One region of the Rhodococcus sp. P4_B6 genome, then DNA from elsewhere that is predicted to be linked to it. Evidence: riboswitches for the same ligand, from Rfam matches in the RefSeq annotation. Region 1 holds a riboswitch; the other holds the start of a gene.
What was found. A riboswitch is a leader RNA that binds a small molecule or an ion and turns the genes downstream of it on or off. The one in region 1 is predicted to bind thiamine pyrophosphate.
Positions count from the first base shown of each region.

Region 2: another riboswitch for thiamine pyrophosphate. It lies ahead of AC1DWT_RS23500 (TenA family protein); the one in region 1 lies ahead of thiO (glycine oxidase ThiO).

Region 1 covers NZ_JBFUHV010000021.1:52,522-63,266, forward strand. Annotated here, with positions in the region: gene pta (phosphate acetyltransferase) at 1-1,216, shown strand, start outside; gene AC1DWT_RS13320 (acetate kinase) at 1,213-2,415, shown strand; gene AC1DWT_RS13325 (serine/threonine-protein kinase) at 2,419-4,776, opposite strand; gene AC1DWT_RS13330 (glutamate ABC transporter substrate-binding protein) at 4,785-5,759, opposite strand; gene AC1DWT_RS13335 (hypothetical protein) at 5,756-7,138, opposite strand; gene AC1DWT_RS13340 (NUDIX hydrolase) at 7,262-8,020, shown strand; gene thiE (thiamine phosphate synthase) at 8,021-8,719, opposite strand; TPP riboswitch at 8,744-8,856, shown strand; gene thiO (glycine oxidase ThiO) at 8,855-9,922, shown strand; gene thiS (sulfur carrier protein ThiS) at 9,925-10,149, shown strand; gene thiG (thiazole synthase) at 10,142-10,745, shown strand, end outside.
Region 2 covers NZ_JBFUHV010000051.1:10,479-17,458, reverse strand. Annotated here, with positions in the region: gene AC1DWT_RS23520 (WS/DGAT/MGAT family O-acyltransferase) at 1-580, shown strand, start outside; gene AC1DWT_RS23515 (ABC transporter ATP-binding protein) at 610-1,422, opposite strand; gene AC1DWT_RS23510 (ABC transporter permease) at 1,415-2,236, opposite strand; gene AC1DWT_RS23505 (ABC transporter substrate-binding protein) at 2,214-3,254, opposite strand; gene AC1DWT_RS23500 (TenA family protein) at 3,239-3,961, opposite strand; TPP riboswitch at 3,955-4,050, opposite strand; gene AC1DWT_RS23495 (NUDIX hydrolase) at 4,109-4,786, opposite strand; gene AC1DWT_RS23490 (carboxylesterase/lipase family protein) at 4,899-6,452, shown strand; gene AC1DWT_RS23485 (MFS transporter) at 6,445-6,980, opposite strand, start outside.

The DNA.
Region 1 (10,745 bases):
GCCGCACCCGGCGATCGCGAAGCTGATGGCCGGCCTCAGGCCGCGGTTGCCGATCCTCACCACCGATCTGGGCACGTTCGACACGGCCAGTGCGGCCGCTCAGACCCGTGGCCGGGTGGCGGTCGGCTCGCAACGCAAGATCGACACCGCCCTGAGTGTCATGGAACTCCGGGTGGACGCGCCGACGCTGCTGGAGCGGTTGAAGCTGCCCATCCCGTCGGTGGTGACTCCGCAGATGTTCGAGTACCAGCTGATCGACCGCGCCCGCCGGGACCGCAAGCACGTCGTGCTCCCGGAGGGCGCCGACGACCGCATCCTGCGGGCGGCGGGGAGGCTGCTGCAACGGCAGGTGGCGCAGTTGACCATTCTCGGCGACGAGGTGCAGGTGCGTCGCCGCGCGGCGGAACTCGGTGTCGACCTCGCGGAAGCGCAGGTCCTCGACCCGCGGACGTCCGAACATGCCGGTCCGTTCGCGGAGGAGTACGCGCGGCTCCGCGCCCACAAGGGCATGAGTGTGGACCGCGCCCGCGAGGTGATGACCGACATCTCGTATTTCGGAACCATGATGGTGCACTTGGGAATCGCGGACGGCATGGTCTCCGGTGCCGCGCACACCACGGCGCACACCATCCGGCCGTCGTTCGAGATCATCAAGACGCAACCGGGTGTGTCCACCGTGTCGAGCGTGTTCCTGATGTGCCTGTCCGACCGGGTGCTCGCGTACGGTGACTGCGCGGTGGTGCCCGACCCCACGGCCGAGCAGCTGGCCGACATCGCGATCTCGTCGGCGCAGACGTCGTCCCAGTTCGGCATCGATCCGCGCATCGCGATGCTGTCGTATTCGACGGGCGACTCGGGCAGCGGCGCGGATGTCGACAAGGTGCGCTCCGCGACCAAACTGGTGCGGGAGCGTAGGCCGGACCTGTTGGTGGAAGGCCCCATTCAGTACGATGCCGCCATCGAGCAGAGCGTGGCCGACAAGAAGATGCCCGGTTCGGAGGTGGCGGGCAAGGCGACGGTCTTCATCTTCCCCGACCTCAACACCGGCAACAACACGTACAAGGCGGTGCAGCGCAGTGCCGGAGCGATCGCGGTCGGGCCGGTGCTGCAGGGTCTCAACAAACCCGTCAACGACCTGTCGCGAGGGGCGTTGGTCGAGGACATCGTGAACACCGTGGCGATCACGGCGATCCAGGCGCAGGGAGCAGAGCAGTGAGCGAAGGCAGCGAAGGTTCCGTCCTGGTGGTCAATTCCGGTTCGTCGTCGATCAAGTTCCAGCTGGTCCACCCGGACACCGGGAAGTCCTCGGCGTCCGGTCTCATCGAGAGGATCGGGGAACCCGAGGGGCGCATCGTCTATCACCACCGCACCGGGTTGGCGGAGCGCCACGTCCACATCGCCGACCACCGGGCGGGGCTGAAGATGGTGTCGGACATCGTCGCCGAGGTGGGGCGTCCGCTGCGGGAGGCGGGGATCGTCGCGGTCGGGCACCGCATCGTCCACGGCGGCGACGTGTTCTACGAGCCGACGATCATCGACGACGCGGTGGTGCAGTCCATCTCGGACCTGTCGGCGCTTGCGCCGCTGCACAATCCGGCGAACGTGATCGGGATCGAGGTGGCGCGCGAGGAGTTGCCGGACATCCCGCACGTCGCCGTGTTCGACACCGCGTTCTTCCACACGCTGCCTGCGGAGGCGTCGACGTATGCGATCGACCGGACGGTCGCGCAGGAGCACGCCATCCGGCGGTACGGCTTCCACGGCACCTCGCATCAGTACGTGTCGGGGCGGGCGGCCGAGTTCCTCGGCCGGGGCCTGTCGGAGCTGAATCAGATAGTGCTGCACCTCGGGAACGGCGCGTCGGCGTCCGCGATCCGCGGGGGACTGGCCGTCGACACGTCCATGGGCCTGACTCCGCTCGAGGGTCTCGTCATGGGCACGCGGTCCGGCGACGTCGACCCCGGGGTGATCCTGCACCTGCACCGCAGCGGCATGGGTGTCGATCAGATCGACGACCTGCTGAACCGGCACTCCGGACTCAAGGGCCTGTCCGGGGTCAACGACTTCCGGGCGCTGCTGGCACTCGTCGGCGAGGGCGACGAGGACGCGGCGCTGGCCTACGACGTGTACGTGCACCGGCTCCGCAAGTACATCGGCGCCTACCTGGTGGAACTGGGCGGCGTGGACGTCATCACGTTCACCGGGGGAGTCGGCGAGAACAACGTCGACGTCCGCCGCGACAGCCTGGCGGGGCTGGGCCGCCTCGGCATCGTCGTCGACGACGACCGCAACCGCGCGGATTCCCGGGACGCCCGCCGCATCTCGGCGGACGAGTCCGACGTCCAGGTGCTGGTCGTGCCGACCAACGAGGAGTTCGCGATTGCCCGCGCCGCGGTGGAGCTGGTCGGGGTCTGAGTGTTACAGCAGGCTCCTGGGCCTGATGGCGTTGGCGAGGTCCACCAGCGTGTACCGGTGGGTGCGCTCGGGGGCGTTGCGGGCCAGCGCCCGCAGACCGGCCTCGGCGCCCTTGCGTAGTCCCCGTTCGGTGAACGGCACCCCCAGGATCTGCTCGAGTTCCGTTGCCGACGTGTGACCGGCACGCATCCAGTCCAGCGCCGTGCCCAGCACGAGTGTGCGCATCTGCAGCGCCCGGCTCTCCTCGGGTGCGAGCGCGGTGACGCGGAGCGCCGCCTCCCGCAGCGCCGCCTCGTCGATCTCCTCGATCGGCCTGCCGGACAGCAGCATCAGCACACTCGTCATCTGGGCCATGGTGAAGTGCCGGGACGTCGCGGGAACCTGATCGAGCGCGGCGATGGCGCCGGGCAGATCTCCGCGTTCGGTGAGTTGGCGGGCCAGCCCGAATGCTGCGCTCACCAGGCTGTGATCGGTGCGCCACACCGTCCGGTAGTACTTCTCGGCGAAGGTCCGCCACCGGTGGGAATCGGAGCTTTCGCAGTGCTGCAGAATCAGTTCGGCGGTGGCCGCGAGGGCAAGTTTGGGAGCCGTTTCACCGGGCATCGCCTGCAGCACGGACTCGAACCGGGGGAATGCCGTCTCGTACTCGCCGTCGATCAGCGTCGCGAGTCCGGCGTACCAGTCGACGCGCCAGTTCCCGCCCATCTCCGCCTCCAGGTCGCGGAGGAGTGTGGTCGCGGTGGCGGCGTCCCCGAGGTCGAGGTGCGCCTTGATCTCGGCGAGGGTCAGTTCCCGGGAGAACGACACGTCCAGGTCGCCGACGACCCGCTCGATACCGCTCTCGCGGGCGTGCCGAATGGAATCGAGGGTCTGCTGCGGTTCGCTGTGCACCGCGGCGGCCAGGAGCTGGGCGTTGGGGTCGGCCGGGTCGATCAGCGGCACCGCCAGGGCCTGCGCCACCGACAGCGGGTCGAGATTCCTGTCCCGTTCGACGCCGTCGACGTACACGTCCGTCTGCTCGACGGCCTCGTTCGTGCCGAAAGTCGTTCGTTGCTTGCTGAACACGGTCGACAGTCCGGGATGCTCCTCGCCGGTCTGCTGCGCGAGCACCTCGCGGAGTACGGCGGTGAGCTGACCGGCCATCTCCTCGGCGGACGCGAACCGCCTGCTCGGATCGGGGTCGGTGGCGCGCAACAGGAGTCGGTGGAAGAACTCGTATTCTGTCAGGAGCGGCGCCTGCTCGGGGGAGGGGATCCCGTCGAGGTACCGGCCCTTGTCGGACGGCATGTCGAGCGTCAGCACTGCGAGTGTGCGCCCCACCGTGTAGATGTCGGAGGCCACGGTCGGGCCGGTCTTGACGATCTCCGGCGCCTGATACCCGGGCGTGCCGTACAGGTACCCGTAGTCCTCGATGCCGGCGACGGCGCCGAGGTCGATCAGCTTCAGGGCGTCCTCGGTGACCATCACGTTGTCGGGTTTGAGGTCGTTGTACACCAGACCGGTGGAGTGTAGATATGTCAGTGCGGGAAGGATTTCGAGCACGTACGCGATGGCCTGCTCGACCGGCATGCGCTCGGGCCTGATGTGCGTCGACAGGACGTCGCGCAGCGAATGACCGCCCACGTACTCCATGACGATGTAGCCCATCGGGGTTCCGTCCGACCGGGGATGCTCCACGAAGTTGAAGATCTTCACGATGCTCGGGTGCGCCACCTCGGCGAGGAACTGGCGTTCGGCCACCGCCACCGCCTGCGCCTCGGCGTCGCCGAAGTGCAACAGCCCCTTGAGAACCACCCACCTGTCGCTGACGTTGCGGTCGATGGCCAGGTAGATCCAGCCGAGGCCGCCGTGCGCGATGCAGCCCTGCACCTCGTACTGGCCGCCGATCAGTTCGTTCGGATCGAGGAGCGGCCGGAAGTCGAAAGTCGCTCCGCACGAGGGGCACAGACCGAACTCGGAGGCCTCGGACGTGGGGCCGCTGCGGCCGACCGGCTTGTTGCACTTCCAGCAGAAGCGCTTGCCCTCGGGGACCTTCGGGTCGGTCATCACCGCCGACGCCGGGTCGAGTGTCTTGACGACGGGCACCTCGACGAGTCCGCCGCCGAGACGCAGGCGCTGCCCGGACCGGGTGCGCGGTGACCGCGTCGAGCGACCGGTGCCGGACGCACCCGACGGCCGGGACGTCGGCGCCGCCTGGGTGGCCGGCCCCTCGTCCAGTTCTTCCCGAACTGCTGCTTGCGTGGCCTCGTCCAGCTCTTCCCGAACTGCTGCCTGCGTGGCCTCGTCCTCGGGTTCCCGGACCGCGGCCTGGGTGGCGAGGTCCGGGTCGGTGGACTCGGGGTTCTTCGAATGTTGCGGCATGCGTCCCCTCAGTCCTGGTACACGGCGGACGGCGGGGCGGGGGACGGGCCCAGCACCGACAGCCACTGGTCGTACATTCTGGTCCAGGTTCCGTCGCTGCGGATCCGTTCGAGTGTGCGGTTGACGAACCGCACGAGGTCCTCGTTCGCCTTGGTGATGCCGATGCCGTACGGTTCGGCGCCCATGCTGTCCCCCACGATCTCGAGGTACGGGTCCTGGGACGCCAGGCCGGCGAGGATCGTGTCGTCGGTGCTCACCGCGTCGACCTGCCGCTGCTGCAGGACCACCAGGCAATCCGACCACATGGGGACCGTGAGGATCTCGGCGGTCGGCGCGACCTTCTGCAACCGGGTCAGCGACGTCGTGCCGCGGACGACGCAGACCCGCTTTCCGCCCAGGTCGGCGGCGCTGCGGATCGGGGATCCCTTCACGACCAGAACCCGCTGCTGCGCCTCGAAGTACTCGGAGGAGAACGCCACCCGTTCCTTGCGGTCGCAGGTGATGGTCATCGTCTTCGCCACGATGTCGACCATCGACTCCTGCAGCGCCTTCTCACGATTCGCCGACGTGAGAATGCGGTAGTCGAGCCGGTCCGGGTCGCCGAACAGGTCCCGCGAGATCTCCCGGGCGACGTCGACGTCGAAGCCCTCGACGGCGCCGGTCGCGGGAGCGCGGAAACTCATCAGGTTGCTGCCCGTGTCGAGGCCGACGACGAGACGCCCCCGCGCGCGGATGGCGTCGACCGTCGGCATCGGCGTGTCGGAGTCGGGGAACGGGCGCAGGCTCGCGGTGGGGTCGCCGCAGTCCTTCTCGGGAGCAGGCGGGGCGGCGCTGGTCTCGGGGGCCGGTGCCGCGGCCGCGGGAAGCGGGGGTTCGGTGTAGGACACGTTCGGCGATCCGACGTGCTCCGGAGCGGCCTCGGCGCACCCGCCGATCAGCAACGTGGCCGCCAGCAGCACCAGCGCGATCCGGTGCCGCCTCACTGGTATTCCCTCAACCGAGGCCACAACCCGATGATAATTCCGGCGAACGCGACGAGCGTGAGGACGAGGGCGCCGGAACCGAGTGCGGTCAGCACCCGGGCCGCGGACTCGACGTTCGACCGCAGATGGTCGCGGGCGGTCCCGATCCCGTCGGTGAGCGCATCGTCGACGGCGGTGAACTGGGCCGCGGAATCCGAGGGTCCCGGCCCGATGGCAACCGTTGCCGCCGAAACGAAGTCGCCCTTCGCGAGGATCTCGTTCATGCGATCGTGCGCCGAAGACCAGCTTTTCCAGGCGTCCTCGGCCCGCACCACCTCGTCGTGGCCGACCGCGCGGTCGCCGTCGTGCGGATAGCCCGACAGCAGGGTGTCGAGCTGACCGGACTTGTCCTCGAAGACGGCGTCGTAGTCGCCGTTAGAGTCCCGGCGGACCAGTTTGAGCGTCTCCTCGGTGCGCGCCTGCTGCGCCAGGATGCGCGCCGCGGTCAACTCGTGCATCGGTCGGGCGCCCTGGGTCAGCGCCCGCTTGGTGTCGAGGGAGGAGACCAACCCGGCGACCAGCATCCACACGAGGAGGATCGCGGTGCACGACGACGCCAGGATCAACCCGAGATTGAACGTGCGCCTGCTCAGCCGTGCGAGGACGACCTGCGCGACGAGCAGCGCGACGAGCGCGACGAGGACCAGGATCAGCGCCGTCCAGGGTGGACGGGAGTAGTCCCGCTGTATGTCCGCGACGTCGGTTTCCTGCCGGGCGTGCAACTCCTGGGCCTTCGGCAGCATGCTCGTCTGCATCAGCGTGGATGCCTCGCTGAGGTAGGCCGCGCCCACGGGGTGACCGGTGCGGTTGTTGGCCCGCGCGGTCTCGACGAGACCGGAGTAGACGCTGAGGTCGGTGGAGATGGAGGCGAGAAGGCGCCTGCTGTCCACGTCGCTGGGGGCGAGCCCGCCGGACGCGTACACGAGGTCGGCGGAGGCCGTGCCGAGCGCCTGCGCGTACGTGTCCCGGAGTTCGGGGGGTTCGAGACCGCCGGAGATGAACGCGGTGGTGGCCGCGGCGTCCGCCACCGACAGGGCGCTGTAGAGGTTCTGCGCCGAGAACGACAGCGGTTCGGTCTCGGCGAGGACGCTGTCGAGGGTGGCCTCCCTGCCGTTCACGGTCGACGCGGCCACGAATCCGGCGGTCAGGGTGAGCAGCACCAGGAGCGCGCCGAGGGCGGTGAGCTTGGCGGGTGTCGACCCCAGGAAGGCCCGAAGTTCCTTACGACGCGCGACGGCGGGGTCGACGTCGTCGTCCGCGGCGGCAGACAGGGCGCGGCTGCCGTGGGGTTCGATCGACGGCGCCTCACGCAGAACCACGTCGCACCCCTCCCGTGTCACGGCCGCACCTTGTGGGGAGCATATAAGCAGGAGTCGGTGACTGGGGATATCGGGCACTTCCGGCAGAAACCGTTAGTGTGAGGGAACTGCAGGGAGACCCATCAGGTCGGACAGGGGTAGTCGATGCGTGGTGACGGTGACGGCTGGGCGACCGGGCCGGACGGCAGTCGTCATTGGGGCAAGCACGGTGCGGCCGGGTTGTTGCTGCGTGCGCCGCTCCCGGACGAGACGCCGGCCGTGCTCTTACAGCACCGTGCGGCCTGGAGCCACCAGGGCGGGACGTGGGCGTTGCCGGGCGGTGCCCGGGACAGCCACGAGACCACGACCCACGCCGCGGTACGCGAGGCGCACGAGGAAGCCGGCATCGAGAGTGCGGCCATCAGAGTCCGCACCGAGGTCGTCACCATGAAGGCCGCGAGCGGCTGGAGTTACACCACGGTGATCGCCGACGCCGAGCGTCCACTGCCCACCGTCGCGAACGGTGAGAGCACCGAACTGCGCTGGGTGCGGGAAACCGACGTCGCCGGGTTGCCACTGCACCCCGGGTTCGAAGCGGGGTGGCCGCAACTGCGCACCACCGAGGTGCGGCTGCTGCTCGACCGGTACGACGTGCTGGGTGAGAGCGGCGCGCTCGCGCAGCTGTCGAAGGCACTGCCCCGCACCGTGCACCTGCCCGACGGCACCTACGGGTGGCTGCCGCGCGTCGAGGTGCTCGAGGCACTGGACACGGTCGGTCGCCTCGCCGAACCGGCAGGTCACGGCACCACGCTGGGGACGGTGACCGCGGTCGTCACCACCGACCCCGAGCTGATCGAACAGTTGCCCGCCACGGTCGTGGTCCTACCGCCCGCCACGGTGCGAGACTGGCTCCAGCAGGCGTAACTACGCGTTCTGCTGCAGCAGGGCGGACAGTGAGCGCGCGGCGGCCTGCGGGTCGCGGGCCTCGGTGATGGCCCGCACGACGACGATCCGGTCGGCGCCTGCGGCGAGGATCTCCGGAACCCGGGACTCGTCGATGCCGCCGATCGCGAACCACGGGCGGTTCGGCGCGGAGTCGGCGGTCGAGCGCACCAGGTCGATGCCCGACGCGGTCCGCCCGGGCTTGGTGGGGGTCGCCCACACCGGTCCGGTGCAGAAGTAGTCGACGCCGTCCTCGATCGCCGCGAGGCTGGCCTGGGCGCGGCTGTGCGTGGACCGGCCGATCAGCACATCCGAACCCACGACGGTCCGCGCGTAGGGGACGGGCAGATCGCCCTGGCCGAGGTGCAGGACGTCGGCGCCTGCGGCCAGCGCCATGTCGGCCCGGTCGTTGACGGCGAGCAGCGCCCCGTGCCGCCTGGCCGCGGCCGCGAGCACCGACAGTGCCGCCAGTTCGTCCCTGGCGTCCATCGTGCCGAACTTCTTCTCACCGGCCGAGCCCTTGTCGCGGAGCTGGATGATGTCGACGCCGCCGGACAGCGCGGCCTCGGCGAACTGCGCCAGGTCGCCCTTCTCGCGCCGAGCATCGGTGCACAGGTACAAACGTGCTGTTCCGAGGCGGCGCCGACGGTCCGTGAGGTTGCTGTGATGTGAGGTGGTCACGGCATGACGGTAGCCTCTACGGTGAAAGTGCAACACGGGAGTCCCGGGGAACGTGGGGCTGAGAGGGGCTCACGCCGAGCCCGACCGTCATACCTGACCCGGATCATGCCGGCGCAGGAAGTGAGGTGGAGTTCAATGGCGAGATCGGTATCCGTCGTCGGAGGCGGAGTGATCGGCCTGTCGATTGCGTGGCGAGCAGCCCGCAACGGCTGGTCGGTGAAGCTGTACGACCCGTCGATCGGTTCGGGAGCGTCCTGGGTGGCGGGCGGCATGCTCGCCCCGCTGTCCGAGGGCTGGCCCGGTGAGGAGAGCGTCCTCGAACTGGGGAGCGCGTCGCTCGACCGGTGGCCCGAGTTCGGGAAGGAACTGGAGGCCGGGGCCGGCGTCGACCTGTTCACGTCGGAGGGTTCGCTCACCGTCGCGTTGGACGGCGCCGACGCCGAAGACCTCCGGACCATCGCCGAGTGGGTGGGGGCGCAGGGCCGGGATCTGCAGATCCTGAATCGCGCCGAGGTCCGCGCCCTCGAGCCGATGCTGGGTCGCGGAGTCCGGTTAGGGCTCTTGGCCGTCGACGAACTGGCCGTCGACAACAGGCTGCTCCTGCAGGCGTTGCAACGGTGTGCCGTCGACGCCGGGGTGGAGCTGATCGGTGAGGCCGTGCGCAGTCTGGACGGGCTGGGCGCGGACCAGATCGTCGTCACCGCGGGCATCGCGTCACCGGCACTGTGGCCGGGACTTCCGGTGCGCCCGGTGAAGGGCGAGATCCTGCGGTTGCGGGCCCGTCCCGGGGTGACCCCCGCGCCGGGCCGGACCATCCGCGGCAGCGTCCACGGCAGACCCGCCTACCTGGTGCCGCGTGCCGACGGCATCGTCGTCGGAGCCACCCAGTACGAATCGGGCAACGACACGCAGGTCACGGTGGCCGGTGTGCGGGACCTGATCGCGGACGCGGAGGCGCTGATGCCCGCCATCGGCGAGTACGAACTGCGTGAGACCTCGGCGGGTCTGCGTCCGATGACCCCGGACAACCTGCCGCTGATCGGCCGGGTGTCCGATCGGGTCGTGGTGGCGACGGGACACGGCCGCAACGGCATCCTGCTCACTCCGGTGACCGCCGACGCGACGGTGGCATTGTTGGAGGGCTCGGCACTGGTCGAGGCGAAAGCCGCAGACCCCGAACGTTTCGAGAAAGTAGCGAGGTAGAGATGAGTGAGCAGCAAGTAGTGGTGCCGATCGGCATCAGCGTCAACGGCGAGGATCACGAGTTCACGGAACCGTTGACCGTCACCGGGCTGCTGGAGGTGCTGAACCTGCCGACCAAGGGAATCGCGGTGGCCGTGAACGGCGCCGTGTTCCCCCGCGCCCGTTGGGACGAGCTCGTGGTCCGGGGCTGGGAGATCGAGATCCTCACGGCGGTGCAGGGTGGCTGACGCGACGCCCGGCGTGCAGAAGGGCCTCACGATCGCGGGCCGCACGTTCGGTTCACGGTTGATCATGGGCACCGGTGGCGCCGCCAACCTGACGGTGCTCGAAGAGGCGCTCGTCGCGTCCGGCACCGAGCTGACCACGGTCGCGATGCGCCGCGTCGACGCCGTCGGCGGCACCGGGGTGCTGGACCTGCTGCGCCGGCTCGACATCGCGCCGCTGCCCAACACCGCGGGGTGTCGCGGTGCGGCCGAGGCGGTGCTGACGGCGCAACTCGCCCGGGAGGCGCTCGAAACCGACTGGGTGAAGCTCGAGGTCATCGCCGACGAACGCACCCTCATGCCCGACGCCATCGAGTTGGTCAGCGCCGCCGAGCAACTGGTCGACGACGGATTCGTCGTCCTGCCGTACACCACCGACGACCCGGTCCTGGCCCGCAGGCTCGAGGACGTCGGCTGCGTGGCCGTGATGCCGCTGGGTTCGCCGATCGGCACCGGGCTCGGTATCGCGAACCCGCACAACATCGAGATGATCGTGGAGGGTGCCGGGGTACCGGTCATCCTCGACGCCGGCATCGGGACCGCCAGCGACGCGACCCTCG
Region 2 (6,980 bases), on a different contig from region 1:
CGTGATGGCCATGTGCGCCGGGGGGCTGCGGGGCTACCTCGAGGAACAGAACGCGCTGCCGGACGAACCGCTGATCGCGATGGTTCCGGTGTCGCTGCGCGACGAGCAGAAGGCCGACTCCGGCGGCAACGCGGTGGGGGTGACGTTGTGCAACCTGGCGACGGACGTCGACGACCCGGCGGAGCGTCTGACGGCGATCTCCGCGTCCATGTCGCAGGGAAAGGAATTGTTCGGCAGCCTCACCTCGTTGCAGGCGCTGGCGTGGTCCGCGGTCAACATGTCACCGATCGCCCTGACGCCGGTGCCGGGGTTCGTCCGCTTCACGCCGCCGCCGTTCAACGTGATCATCTCCAACGTCCCGGGACCGCGGAAGACCATGTACTGGAACGGGTCCCGGCTGGACGGCATCTACCCGACGTCGGTGGTGCTGGACGGGCAGGCGCTGAACATCACGCTCACCACCAACGGCGGCAACCTCGATTTCGGTGTCATCGGGTGCCGCCGCTCGGTGCCGAGCCTGCAACGCATCCTCCACTACCTGGAGGCTGCCCTCGGCGAACTGGAGGCGGCACTACTCTGAGACGCTACTGCTTGGAGGCGCCGCGGGTTTCAGCGTCTGCCCGACTCCTGCTCGACGAGGGCCCGCCGCGATTCCTCGTGCAGCACGCCGAGCAGTTCGTGTTCGACGTCCGCGAATTCGGGTGACGTCATCATCGACAGTTCGCGGGGGCGGGGCAGGCCCACCGTCACCTCGCGCCGCACGGTGGCGGGCCGGGCGGACAGCACGACCACCCGGTCCGACAGGTAGACGGCCTCCCGGATGTCGTGGGTGATCATCAGGACGGTCCACCGGTAGCGCTGCCACACGTCCTGCAACCAGGTCTGCATCTCGGTGCGGGTCAACGAATCCAGGGCGCCGAACGGCTCGTCGAGCAGCAGCACGGGCCGGTCCTGGACGACGGTCCGCAGCATCGCGGCGCGCTGTCGCATGCCGCCGGACAGCTGGCTGGGGCGGGCGTCCTCGAACCCGCCGAGACCGAAGACGGAAAACAGTTCCCGGGCTTTGTCCCGCGCCTGTTTCCGGGGCACGCCCTGCACCTCGAGTCCGAGGGTGGTGTTGTCGAGGACGCTGCGCCACGGGAACAGCAGGTCCTTCTGCGGCATGTACGCGCAGTTCGACGGGCCACTGCCCGCGGGACGCACGGGCTCGCCGCCGATCGTGACGGTGCCGGCGTCCGGTTGGTCGAGTCCGGCGAGCATGGCGAACGCGGTGCTCTTCCCGCACCCGCTGGGGCCGATCACCGACACGAACTCGCCCGGTTCGACGGTGAACGAGACGTTGTCGAGGACGGGACGGATGCCGCCGCGGACGGGGAATCCCTTGCTCAGTCCGGACAGTGCGACGCGCGCGGTCTCACTCATGCCGGGCTCTCTCGTTCTTGATCCAGGGGGCGACGACGCGCTCCACCGCGAACGTGAGCAGGTAGAGGCTGACGCTGATCACGGCGGTGACGAGCACCGCCGCCAGCACGAGGTCGGTGCGGAAGGAGTTCTTCTGCGTGGCCATGTAGATGCCGAGACCGGACGTGGCCCCGACGTATTCGGCGAACACGGCACCCACGACGGCGTACGTGATGCCGATGCGCAGGGCGGTGAAGAACCGGGGGATGGCCGAGGGCAGCCGCACGTAGCGGAATTCCTGCCACCGGGAGGCGCCCATGCTGCGCAACAGCGCACCCGCCTCCCGGTCGGCGGCGGCGAAACCCTCGATCAGGCCGATCGTCATGGGGAAGAACGTGGCGAGGGCGATCACGAGGACCTTCGGCAGCAGACCGAATCCGAACCAGATGATCATCAGCGGCGCGATCGCGATGATCGGCAGCGTCTGCGACACGACGAACAGCGGAACGAATGCGCGTCGCAGCCACGGCGAGAAGTCCACGAGCACGGCGAGAGCCCACGCGCAGAGCAGGGACACGGCGAACCCGATCAGCGTCACCTGCAGTGTCGCGGAGGCGTGACCGGAGATGGCGTCCCGCGCCCGCCAACCCTGCTGGACGACCCGCAGCGGCGACGGCAGCACCTGCGGCCGGATACCGCTGACCGTCACGTACACCTGCCACGCGACGACCAGCAGCGCCACGACCACGACCGCGGGCAGTACCCGCCGCAGCAGCGGGGACGTGCCCGGGGCCGGGGTCCGGAGGGTCGGGTCAGGGCTGAGCGAGGTACTCATTGGTGAAATACGTCGACCAGTCGGGTTCCGTGGTCAGCGGTGCCCCGTCGGGGCCAGTGAGCAGGCCGTGCTGGAACAGGAAACCGGAGTACCCCGCCCACTGCTCGGCCGTCTGTGTCCCGACCTTTCCGGAAGCGTCCTTCATGTACTCGGAGGACAGCATCTGCTGGCTCTCCCGCACGAGGGACTCGTCCGTGAAGGCGCCGGGGTTGGCGTCGATCAACATCTGCGCGGCCTCGTCCGGCCGGTCGGCGGCGAACTGGTAGCCGCGCTGCAGGGCCTGGACGAACTTGCGGGCCTGCTCGGGATGCTCGTCCATCCACTGCTCGTTGCCCTCGATGACGAGTGCGTACGCGTCCGGGAAGCCGTAGTCGGTGTAGTGGAAGTAGCGCATCGGGGTGCCCCGGTGCTCGGCCTCGATGCCCTCCCAGCCGAAGAACGACACGGTGAAGTCGGCGGTGCCGGAGTACACGGCCTCGTAGGCCGACGTGCCGAGCGTGACGGTGGTGAATTCGCCCTTGCCGCCGTCGTTCCGGATGATCTGCTTCAGCGTCTCCTCGCCGTCGGGGTCCGCGAAACCGGCGTAGATCTTGCCGTCGAGATCCCGGGGGCGGGTGATGTCGGCGCGATCCGCCTTCACCGCGATGCCCGTCGCCCAGTGCTGCAGCGGGGCCATGACCGACGTGGTCTGGGCGCCCGCGGCCTTCGAGAACGTCGCGGAACTCTGGAAGCTCACGCCGAACTCCGCGTTGCCGGCGTCGACGAGGGTGTCGGGTGAGGTGTCGTTGTACGGCAGAACCTGCACGTCGAGTCCGGCGTCCGCGAACCAGCCCTCCTGCTGGGCGACGAACAGTCCGGTGTGGTTGGTGTTCGGCGTCCAGTCGAGTGCGAACCGGATGGTGTCGTCGGACTGTGAGTCGCCGGCGCAGCCGGTGAGCATCGACAGGGCCGAGACGAGGATGACGGCTGCGGTGGCAGCGCGCTTGGTACGGGAGAAAAGTGTCACGACGCCGGCCATTCCTGCTTGTTGAGTGCGGTGTCCCAGAACATGAGTTCGTAGCGGCTGGCGATCGTGAACGCCTCCACCATCGCCTCGCGCTGGGCGTCGGTCGCGGCCTCCGCGGCGGCGTCCACGAGTTCGCGGGCCTTCGCGACGGCGGCGTGGAACTCCTCCGCGTCGTACGTGGTCACCCACTGTGCGTACGGGTGCGTCGGGTCGGCGGCCAGCACGTCCCGGGCGCTCGCCGCCAGCCGGCGTCCCACGTCGGCGTAGATCCAGAAGCACGGCAGCACCGCGGCGGCGGACACCGCGTACGGCTCGGTGGCGGCGACCGCCGTCAGGTAGGAGATGTACCCGAGGCAGGCCTGCGAATGCTGCGGTTCGGCGTCCGACGCGGGGAGCCGTCCGCTGGTCAGCAGATTCTGGTGCAATGTCGCCTCGACCGTGGCGGCCTCGGCTGCCGAGCCGGCCCAGAAGCCGGCCTCGACGGGGCCCGGCGCATGCGCGGCGACCAGGGACAGGGCCTTCGCGTATCCGGTCAGGTACAGGAAATCCTGCTCGATGTACGTGCGGAACACGTCCAGCGGCAGTGTTCCGTCGCCGAGGCGGCGGAGGAACTCGAGTTCGTCGATCGCTTCGCGCAGCACCTTGGTCCGGTCCCACAAGTGGTCCGTGAATCGGGCGTGCTGGCCTGCGCCCGCAGCACCTTGGACAGAGCTATTCACAACGTTGACATCCCTTCGTCAGCATTACCTGAGCAGGTTCCCGGGTGTGTTCTCAGCCCCGCCCGTGCGGAGCACCCCGTGTCAGAACAAGCCGACCCTAGCACCGGCCGTGCCGCGAACGGAAAGGCCCCGGGTGGGTGGACGGGCTCAGCCTGCGAGGAACGCGGCCGCTCCCGGCGGGAGGGGCGCGGGGCCGCGCGTGTAGATCTCGGCGGGCCTGCCGGTCCCGACGACGGCCATGTCGCCGGTGTGCTCGAGGGCGGGCATCATGTGCCGGCGGAACGAGTCCTTCGGGAGGGGACGGCCGAACACCACCTCGTAGACCCGGCGGAGTTCGAGCACCGTGAACGTGTCGCCGGCCAGCCCCGACGGGTCGACGGACCGCGCGTACCGCTCGCGCAGGTCGGCGACGGCGAGGGTGACGACGTCCGCGTGGTCGAACGCGAGGTCCTGCGTCACCCGGTCGCCGTCGACGGGGATCAGCAGGGCGTCGCGGGGGAGTGCCGTGCGCGGCAGCGCCGCACCGTGCGTCATCGACAGCACCCACCCGCGGTCGTCGCGGGCGGGGTCGTCGAACATCGCCAACTGGTGGAACTCGGCACCCGCCAGTCCGGCCTTGATCCGCAGGCACCGCTCGGCGGCGTCCCGCAGCCGCTCGCCCTTGTGGAGGAAGGTGCCCGGAAGCGCGAGCCGGCCCGAACGGTGCGGAACCACAAGCACTTTCAGCTCGGCGCCGTCGACGGTGAGGACGGCGACGTCGACCGCCACGGACGGCCGCGGGTAGTCGAGGAGACTCTTGCCCTCGGGATCGGTCGATGCGGCCACGGAGCACATGTTAGCGCGCGGTTGATCTATATCGCGTTCGAACGGTCCTGCCTGCGCATCGTTGGTAGTTTGGCGAGAGATTCCCGTACGCGCTGCGTGAGGAGATTCGGCCGTGGATGTCGAGAAGTCAGGCGACACACTCGTCGTCCGCGCCCGGGACGGCGACGTGCGCGGCTATCCCGAAGGCGACGTCTACGCGTGGAAGGGCATCCCGTTCGCCGCCGCCACCGTCGGCGATCTGCGGTTCCGGGCGCCGGCCCCGCCCGCACCGTGGGACGGCGTGCGCGACTGCGTCGACTTCGGCCCGATGGCCCCGCAGGGCCACGGCACCGCCGTCCCGATCGACGCCGGACTCGAGATGGACGAGGACTGCCTGTCGGTCAACGTGTGGGCACCCAGGCCCGACGGCATCCCGCGGCCGGTGATGGTGTGGATCCACGGCGGCGCCTACTGCCTGGGAACCGCGGCCCAGGGCATCTACAACGGGCGGATCCTGTCCACTCTCGGCGACGTCGTGCTGGTCTCGTTCAACTACCGGGTCGGGGCGCTCGGCTTCCTCGACCTGTCGTCGTTCTCGACGGCGGAGCGGGTGTTCGAGACCAACTGCGGGCTGCGCGACCAGGTCGCCGCCCTCGAATGGGTGCGCGAGAACATCGCGTCGTTCGGCGGTGACCCGGACGAGGTGACGGTGTTCGGGGAGTCGTCGGGAGCCGGGTCGATCACCACCCTGATGACGTGCCCGAGTGCGGACGGGTTGTTCCACCGCGCGATCGCCCAGAGCCCACCCGCCACGTCGGTGTACGGCAGCGAGCGGGCGGCCACGGTCGCGAAGCAGTTCCTCGACATCCTCGACGTGGAACCCGCCCGGATCGACACGTTGCTGCGCCTCCCGTACCGCACGGTCATCGAGGCCAGCGACACCCTCGTCAACGAGGTGCCGACGAAGATCCCGGGCACACTCGCCATGGCGCCCGTGGTGGACCGCGACTTCCTGCCCCGCTACCCGGTGGCCGCGTTCCAGAAGGGCTACTCCCACCGGATCCCCCTCATCATCGGTTCCAACAAGGACGAGTCGTCGATCTTCAAGTTCATGAAATCGCCTCTGCTGCCGGTCACTTCGGATTCGGTGCAGGAGATGCTGCGGGCGATCGCGACCGATCACCCGGAACTGCCCGCGGCCCGCCTCGCCGACATCCTGTCTGTGTACCCGGACCGCGGCAAACCGAAGGGCGCACTCGCGATGTCCCGCGACGCCGCGTTCCGGATGCCCGCCCTGTGGGTGGCCGACGCCCACAGCAGGCACTCGCCGACGTGGATGTACCGGTTCGACCAGGCCACCCCGATGCTCAAGGCCGCGCGCATCGGAGCCGGGCACGCCACCGAACTCCCGTACGTCTTCGGCAATTTCGACACCCTCAACATCGACCCGACGTTCTGGCTCGGCGGCCGGAAGACGGCACTCGAGGTGTCGGGCCGCATCCAGCGCCGGTGGCTCGCGTTCGCGCGGCACGGTGTCCCCGCCGCCCTGGACGCGTCCAAGCACTGGGCCCCCTACGACGAGGAGGACCGCGCCACGTTGCTGATCGACGGCGCGGACACGCTGGTGAAGGACCCGGACCACGAGATGCGGGTCGCCTGGGGCAACGACGTCATGGGGTTCAACTGACCGGCACCTTATCGTCCAGTTCCTTCAGCACGGGCAGCGCGAAGCACGCCAGCCCGATGATCAGGACCGGGATCGCGAGCACGAAGAACGTCGGCTGGATACCCCACTTGTCGAGGATCGGACCGGCCAGCAGGTAGCCCAGCGGACCCGCCGCATACGCCGTGGACGTCATGACCCCGGTGACCCGGCCGCGCATGTGCTCCGGACTGCGAGTCTGCATGGCGTAGTTGGCGATCGGGCCGACCGGACCGAACACCAGACCCTGCAGGAGAGCCAGCGCCAGAATCGCCCACAGCGGCGGCAGGAACGCCATCGCGACCATCGCTGCGCCCAGCACCGTCACCGCCACCACCATCAGCATCCGGCGCGACACGAACGGCGCGAGCGGTCCGTAGGCGAGGGCGCCCACCACGCCGCCGATGCTGAGCGCCATCAGGACCGAACCGAGTTGCGCAGGTTTGTCGAGTTCGGTGAAGTACACCGGGAACACCACTGACTCGACCGGCATGTACAGCGCGACCACCGCCA